Regions from separate parts of the Pseudoalteromonas sp. Of11M-6 genome, predicted to be linked through region 2. Evidence: predicted binding sites of a transcription regulator. Region 2 holds the regulator's gene; each other region holds the start of a gene.
What was found. Region 2 encodes sigma-54, which starts transcription at its own class of promoters, with help from an activator protein. Its sites were predicted from a motif close to GTTGGCACGNNNNTNGNNT; they were not measured.
Positions count from the first base shown of each region.

Region 1: the regulator sigma-54 is predicted to act here: its motif matches at 1,849-1,867, upstream of MHN32_RS18545 (BON domain-containing protein).
Region 3: the regulator sigma-54 is predicted to act here: its motif matches at 1,120-1,138, upstream of MHN32_RS06005 (P-II family nitrogen regulator).

Region 1 covers NZ_JAKRFW010000045.1:11,211-14,491, forward strand. The annotation lists gene MHN32_RS18530 (DUF1328 domain-containing protein) at 1-160, opposite strand, end outside; gene MHN32_RS18535 (PA2169 family four-helix-bundle protein) at 171-617, opposite strand; gene MHN32_RS18540 (mechanosensitive ion channel family protein) at 783-1,667, opposite strand; gene MHN32_RS18545 (BON domain-containing protein) at 1,904-2,467, shown strand; gene MHN32_RS18550 (outer membrane beta-barrel protein) at 2,529-3,104, shown strand.
Region 2 covers NZ_JAKRFW010000001.1:218,913-222,193, forward strand. The annotation lists gene lptA (lipopolysaccharide transport periplasmic protein LptA) at 1-146, shown strand, start outside; gene lptB (LPS export ABC transporter ATP-binding protein) at 146-871, shown strand; gene MHN32_RS01010 (RNA polymerase factor sigma-54) at 918-2,417, shown strand; gene hpf (ribosome hibernation promoting factor) at 2,447-2,734, shown strand; gene ptsN (PTS IIA-like nitrogen regulatory protein PtsN) at 2,736-3,194, shown strand; gene rapZ (RNase adapter RapZ) at 3,187-3,281, shown strand, end outside.
Region 3 covers NZ_JAKRFW010000008.1:125,706-128,986, reverse strand. The annotation lists gene MHN32_RS06010 (ammonium transporter) at 1-726, opposite strand, end outside; gene MHN32_RS06005 (P-II family nitrogen regulator) at 740-1,078, opposite strand; gene MHN32_RS06000 (diguanylate cyclase) at 1,268-2,497, opposite strand; gene MHN32_RS05995 (carboxypeptidase) at 2,774-3,281, shown strand, end outside.

The sequences.
Region 1 (3,281 bases), on a different contig from region 2:
GAGCTCGTGCTTTGCCAAAAATAAACGAAATAATCATAAAGGCGATAAACACAAAGAATAGAATTTTCGCCATACCTGCCGCAGCGCCAGCGATTCCAGTGAAACCTAGCACGGCTGCGACAAGTGCTAGGAATAAAAACATTACAGCCCAACTCAACATAACATTCTCCTTAGGCAGTTAGCTCTTGCAACTGCTTCATTTGATCGTGACAAGCTTGCATTCTGGTTTGAATTTGCAGTAATACACTCTTGCATTTAGGTGGAAGATCTTTGCTTAATGCTTTATCAAGCTTGCTTAACACTTTGTCTTCCACTTCTTCTAGCTGAGAAATATAGGTGTGCTCTTTGTCGGTGCTCACCATACCAACCAACTTGGTGTACGATTCACGAATGTCGATGCTAAGCGCTGAATCTGTCTCAATTTCACCTTCGTCAATAAGAACAAATGGTTGTAGATCCGAGATTGCTTGCGCTTTATCTACAATCATTTGGTCAAATACGCGGTTTAATTCGATATTATCTAGCTTCTTTTTAGCTTCAGTGTAAAAATCAACACCACCATTTAATACTTTGATGAGCTCTTTTACCGGCCCCATGTCGTAATTTGAATCTGCCATAAATAACTCCTTTCGTTGCGATATTTAATAAGTGCATTTTGCAAATATTATTTTCTGTCCCTTTCACTAATGCAGATTAAATGCCAAACCATAAACCTTTATTATATAAGGCTTTTTAATCTAAGCACCTTCAGACCGGTGAAAATATTACAAACTAGATGTAAATTATTCCTGTGATAATTGCGTACTTAAGGTTGTGCTCCCTTTAGCATTGAAATCCATAGTCCTAATTGGGAAAGGAATTAAGATATCGTTATCAGCTAATACACGGTTAATGGTGCAAATTGCTTTGTGCCTGACCACCATAAAGCCCGGATCTGCTGGGTAATCTATCCAAAACCACACTAATAGATTAATAGAGCTGTCACCAAAAGACTCTGCATAGACATCTGTTTCTTTTTGGCTTACTACGAAATCAAGCTTGTTAATTGCCTCAACAATCACCTCTCGGGCTTGCTCTGGGTCGTCCGCATACGAGATACCAACTGGTACTTCTATTCTTCGCTTGCCAAGCTTAGTGTAGTTTTGTAACTCATTCTTAAAGAGAATTTTGTTGGGGATATAAGACAGCTGGCCATAAAAGTTTTCTACTAAGGTGTTTCTCAAATTGATTTTGCTTACCGTGCCAAAGCAATCCTTGGTTCTTATAATGTCACCGACCATAAAAGGTTTTCTGACCCCCATCACAAATCCAGCGATGAGGTTCTCGGTCATGTCTTGGAATGCAAAGCCAATAGCAAGGCCAATGATCCCCGCCCCAGCCAACAATGACATTACAGCACCTGATAGTTTTACTATATCTAAAGCGAAGAAAATCCCAATGGCAATAATAGAGACTTTAAATATGGAACTAATAAGTGAAGCCACTTGTTCTGTCTTTATTGCTTTTTTAATTGCCTTTGAAAACCAAATTGAAGATATTTTAGCCAAAACAGTGAAGAATATGAGTATCATTAAGGCTAGGATCATATTCGGTAGTAACTGCACACCGGATTCAAGCCAAGAGATTAACTTATCATTAATTAACGTCCAGAATTTTTCTAAATTCATAATCAAATATTCCTATTTAAGTACTCGACAAATCTAGAATGCAGTAATCATTCCTATTGATATTAATTAGCCGTTCATGGAAAAGGTAATTATTACAAACTAATTTACACATCTTCTCGGTAAATTCTTCCTTAAAACTTACTCAATAAAAATAAATCACATAATTATCAATAAGTTAAAGGTTGGCACAACAGCTGCAACAGATAATTCGACTACGAAATTAAAGGAGTTTAATTATGAAAAAGACATTAATTGCAACTGTACTAGTATCTTCACTTACTACTGCTTCAGCATTTGCTGCTGATAACTCTTGGGAAAAAGAAGCGAGTGACGCTTGGATAGACGGTAAAGCAGAAGCAACACTGCTTTTCAACGGTGAACTGAACAACTTTGACATTAACACTGATGTAAAGAACGGCGTTGTAGTGCTAACCGGTAAAGTTGAACACTCAGTAGATAAAAAGCTAGCTGAAGAACTGGTACTAGGTATCGATGGCGTAAAAGAAGTGAAAAACGACCTGACTATCGTAGATATGTCAGATGAGCGCAAAAAAGAGCGCAATTACGAAAGCGATAGCGGTTTTACTGACGCAAAAATCGCAACAGTAATTAAGTCTCGCTATCTGTTCGACACAGATGTAGATGGTACTGACATCGATGTTGATGTGGAAGGTTTAGTCGTAACACTAAACGGTCATGTAGGTAGCGAAGCAGAGCGCAAACTTGCTGTGCAAATCGCGAAAAACGCCAATGACGTTAGAGATGTAAAAGATAACCTTCGCGTTACCACAAAATCATAAGCCAATTTTGATTTGAGGGGGCTTTCCCCCTCCCATACTTATATTGATTTAAGGAGTAAAGATGAAACAATTAACAATTGCTGCTGCGCTACTTGCCTCTCTAGGTCTTGCATCCACAGCCGCTCACGCGGAGTCTGATTTTGGACTAGATGATTATAAAATTTACACAGGTATCGGCTATGGCCAATACTCTTTCCAATGGGAAGATCGTGAGAATGACACTTCATTCGACGACGACTCTTCTATGCTAAAAGCGTATGTGGGTACAAAAATTAATCCATATTGGAGTTTTGAACTTGCCTATGAGAACTTCGACGAAGCAAGTGACATTGACAACTCTGCTGAAATAGACGGTATTTCTTTATCTACACGTATTTCAGCTCCACTAAACGAACATTTCTCAGTGTATGCAAAAGGTGGTTGGCTTGAGTGGGATGCTGATATCTACGCGGATATTCCAGCTGTAGGTCGAGTTTCATCTAGCCTTGAGGGTGGCGACTGGCTCTATGGTGCCGGTGTTGAGTTTCACCTCAATGAAAACGTTAACATGCGGTTAGAATACACTCGCTATGAACTTGAAGACAATATCGACCCTGATATGGACGTAGCTGCCGTCTCTATCGAGTATCAGTTTTAAGCAGTAATTTTGGCTCTATAGCCTCCCAATTATTTCCCCTTTGACTCAGTCCTGGCTCTTCCACAAGAGTCTGGTTTTGGCGCTACCACTTGGTAGCGCTTTTTTTGTTTTCAGTGTACGGCCTCCATATTGAATAATGTAAGTACTTTCTCGCTATTTCTTATTTTCAGGAAACAG
Region 2 (3,281 bases):
AAGTCATCACCTATGACATTGAAAAGCAATTGATCAGCGCTGAGCGCTCAGACCAAGAAGACTCTCGAGTAAGAACCATCCTTGTTCCTGTTGATGACAAAAAAGACGCTAAAGAGAAAAAAGCGCAGGAAGAAGGTAACAATTAATGAGCGAGCTCAAAGCAACTGGTCTAGCAAAGAGTTATAAGGGTCGTCAGGTCGTCAAAAATGTTGGTTTAAGTGTTCAGGCTGGCAGTATTGTAGGCTTATTAGGACCAAATGGTGCAGGTAAAACCACTACGTTCTACATGATTGTAGGGTTAGTACCAAGCGACAAAGGCTATATTCAGATTGATGACGAAGATATCACTTTGTTACCGATGCACAGCCGTGCACGACTTGGTATTGGCTATCTACCGCAAGAGTCTTCAATCTTTAGAAAACTCACGGTCTATCAAAATTTGATGGCGATTTTAGAAACTCGAAAAGACTTATCTAAAGTTGAAAGAGAAGCTGAACTAAACGAGTTACTGGATGAGTTTAATATTCAACACATTCGCGACTCACAGGGCATGGCATTGTCGGGAGGCGAAAGAAGACGAGTCGAAATTGCTCGCGCTTTAGCCGCAAACCCTAAGTTTATCCTGTTAGATGAACCTTTTGCTGGTGTTGATCCTATTTCGGTGTTAGATATAAAGACAATCATAGAGCACCTAAAAAACCGTGGTATCGGTGTGCTTATCACCGATCATAACGTTAGAGAAACACTGGACGTATGTGAAAAGGCCTACATCGTTTCACATGGTGAGTTAATCGCTGCAGGCACGCCAGAACATGTTTTGGCAGATCAAACCGTAAGAGATGTCTACCTAGGCGAACAATTCAAGCTATAGTTAAGACGTAGTATTAATAACTGTTAAAAAGGATTGTTAGAGATACATGAGGCAATCATTACAGCTGCGCATGGGGCAGCAACTTACAATGACTCCGCAACTGCAACAAGCCATTCGCTTGCTGCAGCTTAGTACATTGGATCTGCAACAAGAAATACAAGAAGCATTAGACAGCAATCCATTGTTGGAAGTGGAAGAAGGTGATAATACTGACGGCGAAAACGCTGACCAACACAGCCAAGAAAAGAGCCGTGCTGACGACAATCAAGATTCAGCCGATGAAACGCAGGTTAGTGACTATGAGATAGACTCAGATACCGCCATGAGCAAAGACACTGTGAGCGATGACCTTGCCATGGATGTCACTTGGGACGAGTATATGAGTGCAGCGCCTGCTGCAAGCTCAGGTCCACTTCCCGATGACGATAATGTTTATCAAGGGGAAACCTCTGAATCTCTCCACGATTATCTCATGTGGCAACTCGAACTGACACCATTTAGTCCAACAGATAGAGCTATTGCGATTGCGATTATTGAAGCGGTCGACCTGTCAGGCATTCTAACACTGTCTTGCGAAGACATTTTAGAAAGCATTAATGACGAGAATAGCGAAGAGCCTATTGAGCTAGATGAAGTCGAAGCCGTACTCAAACGCATTCAGCTTTTTGACCCTGTCGGTATCGCAGCGCGTAGTTTACAAGAATGCTTATGCATTCAGCTAAACCAATTCGCCCCAGATACCCCATGGATTGCCGAAACAAAAATGATCCTGACAGAGCATATCGACTTGCTTGCCAGCCGTGACTATCGAACTTTGGCTAAGAAAACGCGCCTTAAAGAAGCCGATCTCAAAGAGGTCATGACGTTAATACATAGCCTTAACCCAAAGCCTGCGGCAAGCATTATTCATGAAGAGCCTGAATATGTGATCCCTGACGTATCGGTGAAAAAAGTAAAAGGTCGTTGGGTCGTAGAGCTAAATCCTGATGCTATGCCTAAAATAAGAGTAAATGACCATTACGCTGCGATGTCTAGAACGGCGAAATCCAGTACGGATAGTCAGTTTATTCGCTCACATTTACAAGAAGCAAAGTGGTTTATTAAAAGCTTAGAAAGCCGAAATGATACTTTATTAAAAGTTACCAATTGCATTGTGCAACAACAACAGGCATTCTTTGAACATGGCCCCGAAGCAATGCGCCCTATGGTGCTAAATGATGTTGCTGAAATGGTTGAGATGCATGAGTCCACAATTTCCCGTGTGACAACACAAAAATACATGCATACACCTCGGGGAATATTTGAGCTGAAGTATTTCTTCTCTAGCCATGTAAGTACGGAAAATGGAGGTGAGTGCTCTTCTACAGCAATTAGAGCACTTATCAAAAAGCTGATAGCTGCAGAGAATACCGCGAAGCCATTGAGTGACAGCAAAATTGCAGATATCTTAGCTGAGCAAGGAATTAAGGTAGCGAGACGTACGATTGCAAAATATCGTGAATCCCTAGCCATTCCACCGTCAAATCAGCGTAAAAGCTTGATATAAGACGTAAAACCCAAGAAGGAAAAATGCTTATGCAACTAAATCTAACTGGTCGCCATGTAGAAATTACTGACTCATTAAGAGACTATGTCACCAACAAGTTTGCGAAGCTAGAAAGGCACTTTGATCATATCAATAATGTGCATGTGATCCTTGATGTCGAGAAACTAGTACAAAAAGCAGAAGCAACATTACACGTAAACGGCGGCGAGCTATTTGCATCAACAGAGCATCAAGATATGTATGCCGCAATTGATGGCCTTATCGACAAGCTAGATCGTCAAGTTATTAAACACAAAGAGAAGCTCACTCGACACTAAGATGAAATTAAGTGAATTAGTGAACAAGGACTGCAGTAAAGCTGCGGTCCTTTTTAATAGCAAAAAACGTATTTTAGAATACATCAGCGAACTGGCTCATAGCCAAATTCCAAATACCAGTCAGCATGCTATCTTGGACGCCTTAATGGCGCGAGAGAAATTGGGCAGCACAGGGATCGGTAAAGGCATTGCCATTCCCCATGGTCGACTTGAAGGTTTGGATAAAATCCTTGCAATGGTGCTTGTCAGCGAGCAAGGGATCCAGTTTGAAGCCATAGATAAGCAGCCTGTCGATATTTTTGTCGCGTTCATCGTACCTGAAGGTGATAATCAACAACACCTGAAGACCTTAGCGGCGATTGCTGATACACTCAAAGACAAGTCTTTTTGCAAAATGCTTAGGCAAGCAAAAAGTGATGATGAGTTATATGCAGTGATCCAAGGTGAACTTGATGAGTGATGACGAAAAAGGACTCGAGCTTATCATTATCAGTGGCCGCTCAGGCTCTGGTAAATCTGTAGCGCTTCGAGTATTGGAAGACTTAGG
Region 3 (3,281 bases), on a different contig from region 2:
CATGATTTGGCTGACCGCGATGGCATTTTCTTTGTCGGCAAGGAACAGTTGAGAGCCACCGTTAAAGCCAAACCATCCCATCCACAAAATAAAGGTGCCTAGTGTAGCTAGTGGCATGTTGGAACCAGGAATTGGGTAAATCTCACCATTTTTGCCATATTTTCCTTTGCGCGCACCAAGTAACAGAACACCCGCTAGTGCCGCAGCAGCACCGGCACCATGCACAATGGCTGAACCGGCAAAGTCAACAAAGCCAAGCTCAGATAAGAAACCACCGCCCCACGTCCAATAGCCTTCTAACGGGTAGATAAAACCAGTTAACACCACACAAAATGCTAAAAACGCCCACAATTTCATACGCTCGGCAACAGCGCCAGAGACAATTGACATAGCCGTTGCAACAAATACCACTTGGAAGAAAAAGTCGGATTGCAGTGCATGGTCGGCATCATCAGCAGCACTGCCAATGAGCGCACCGAGACTTGGTAAAACCCCACCTTCGGCATTATCGACATACATGATGTTGTAACCAATAAGCAAATACATAGTACAAGCAATGGCGTACAGTGCGACGTTCTTGGTAAGGATTTCAGTGGTATTTTTTGAGCGTACTAATCCCGCTTCAAGCATAGCGAATCCGGCAGCCATCCACATAACTAAGACACCAGAGATCAAAAAGTAAAAGGTATTTAATGAAAATTTTAGTTCTATTATTGTATTTTCCATTGTTCGGCTCCCCTTAAATGGCTTCTTCATCAAGTTCGCCGGTACGGATCCGAACAACTTGGTCTAAGTCGTAAACAAAGATTTTTCCGTCACCAATTTTTCCAGTGAACGCAGCCTTTGTAACCGTTTCCACAACGCGCTCGGCGTTTTCGCTTAACGTCGCAATTTCTATTTTTATTTTTGGAATGAAATCGACTTGATATTCTGCACCGCGATACAGTTCGGTATGACCGCGCTGACGTCCAAACCCTTTAACGTCAACAACCGTCATACCTTCAATCCCTAGATCGGCTAACGCTTCACGTACCTCATCAAGCTTAAATGGTTTTATTATTGCACTTATCATTTTCATGCTGAGTCCCCTTAGGACAGTTGATCCTGTTGTATGCAGTAATCCAACCTTTATGCCAAATTTTTTATTCCTTAATTAACAATGAATTAAAGTGAGAGGTGGAATTTCACGCATAAAAAATGCACCATCCAGGTGCATTGATATTAAGTCTGAACTGAATTGGTGCATAAACACCCAAATAACGAAAAGCTAATGCGCGATAACGCAATTTCGTTGTTTGTCCTTCGCTTTGTAGAGCGCCTTATCTGCCTTGCGCATTACTTCGCTTAAACTCTTTGATTGGCAAGCCGCGAGGCCAATACTGATGGTGCAATAATGCTTACCCTCAGGAATTTTGAATGCTTGCTGTGCAAGGCGCTCTCTAAAGTCTTCTAGCATGTGCTTTGCCATCTTCATATCTGAGCTTGGAATAAGCAAAGCAAACTCTTCCCCACCAATACGTGCGACAATGTAGTGACCAAATGCACTACGCAGTAAATCAGCAACTTGTTTAAGTACATCATCACCGCTTTCATGACCATATTGATCATTAATAGACTTAAAGTGATCGAGGTCTAACAATGCCAATATATGCTGGCTCGGTTTGTTCTTGATTAAACGCTCTGCTTGCTGACAAAAATAGCGGCGGTTATAAAGCCCTGTTAAATAGTCTCGATGCGCATATTCTTTGATTTCTGCGATCAAATTGAGCTGTTCCATCGTCTGCATGATACGACAATGAAACTCTTCACTCATAAAAGGTTTTGCCAAAAAGTCATTGGCGCCGTATTTGATAAACTTTGCTGACAAGCCATGACTTCCTGCGCCAGACAGACCAATAATCGCCAACTCATCTCGTCCACGACTATTACGAACGGATTTTACCAACTCAAAGCCATCCATCGTCGGCATCGCAAAGTCCGTCAGCAGTAGCTTAATTTCATGGTCAGATAGCAACATCTCCAATGCCTGTTCGCCATCTTGCGCCTCAAGCACTGTAAATAATTGCTTTTCAAGCATCTGCTTCATTACCGCGCGACTGATCACAGAATCATCGGCGATCAGCGCCTTGCAACCTTGGTTTCTCAATAGTCTAGATGCTAACTTGACCGCGTATAGGTATGAATCGCGGTTATCTTTAATCACATAATCCACCACACCCATTTCAAGCATTTGCTGGCGGCTATATTCATCTATTTTTGAGGTCAACACCACGGTGGGTATTTTGTGGCTAAGCGTGAGCTGCACGACCTCTGCGTCCATCGCATCGGGCAGCGTTAAATCTACCAGCGCCAATGTATATTGGTGCTGTGCTAAGAAGTCCTTACTTTCCTTGAGGGACCAAGCAAAATCGATTTCGACATCTAGATGCTGAGCAGCAAGGTGTCGCAATACCTGTTGTACGACTTTACTGTCTTCAACAATTAAAATTCTTTGCATGGATTGAGATCTCTTAAGTACAACGAGAAGCGCAGTGAAACAAGAATTTAACGAGGCTAAATACTTTATTACTACATAATTAAGTATTAAATATACGCGAATCTTGCACTAAAAAAAACCAAATCGGCTCAAATTCGTTACTTTTCGATAAACGAGGTTACAACAGCCTATTTTTCAAACCTGCCGTTTTTTTTGTTGAGTTTGTCTCAACGGCTTTGAATTTCAGATGAAATACTTCTTTAATGCAGACATACCTAATGCAATACCGAGGAAGCAATGAAAAAACTACTACCACTATTGCTCATGAGTTGTGCCCTACTCTCAGCACCAAGCATAGCTGAGGAGCACAACCGCGCAATTGAGATAGATCATAAAATAACAACTGAGCATAGAGCCGAAATAAAAGGTGAACGTATTAACTACACCGCGACAACAGGCACGCAGCCGGTGTGGAATGAAAACGGCGACGCAGTTGCAACGTTGCATTACACCTACTACAAGCGCACAAAAATCAAAGATATGAGCAAACGTCCGCTGCTGATCTCATTTAACGGTGGTCCGGGCTCGGCTTCCGTGTGGATGCACATTGCCTATACTGGCCCAAGAGTATTAAAAATTGATGACGAAGGATATCCACTGCAACCTTACGGCTTGAAAGACAACCCATATTCAGTGCTAGATGTTGCCGATATTGTTTATGTAAACCCAGTCAACACAGGTTATTCTCGCGTACTCAAAAATGCTGAAGGTAAATATCCGAGTAAAGCCGAACAAACAAAGATGT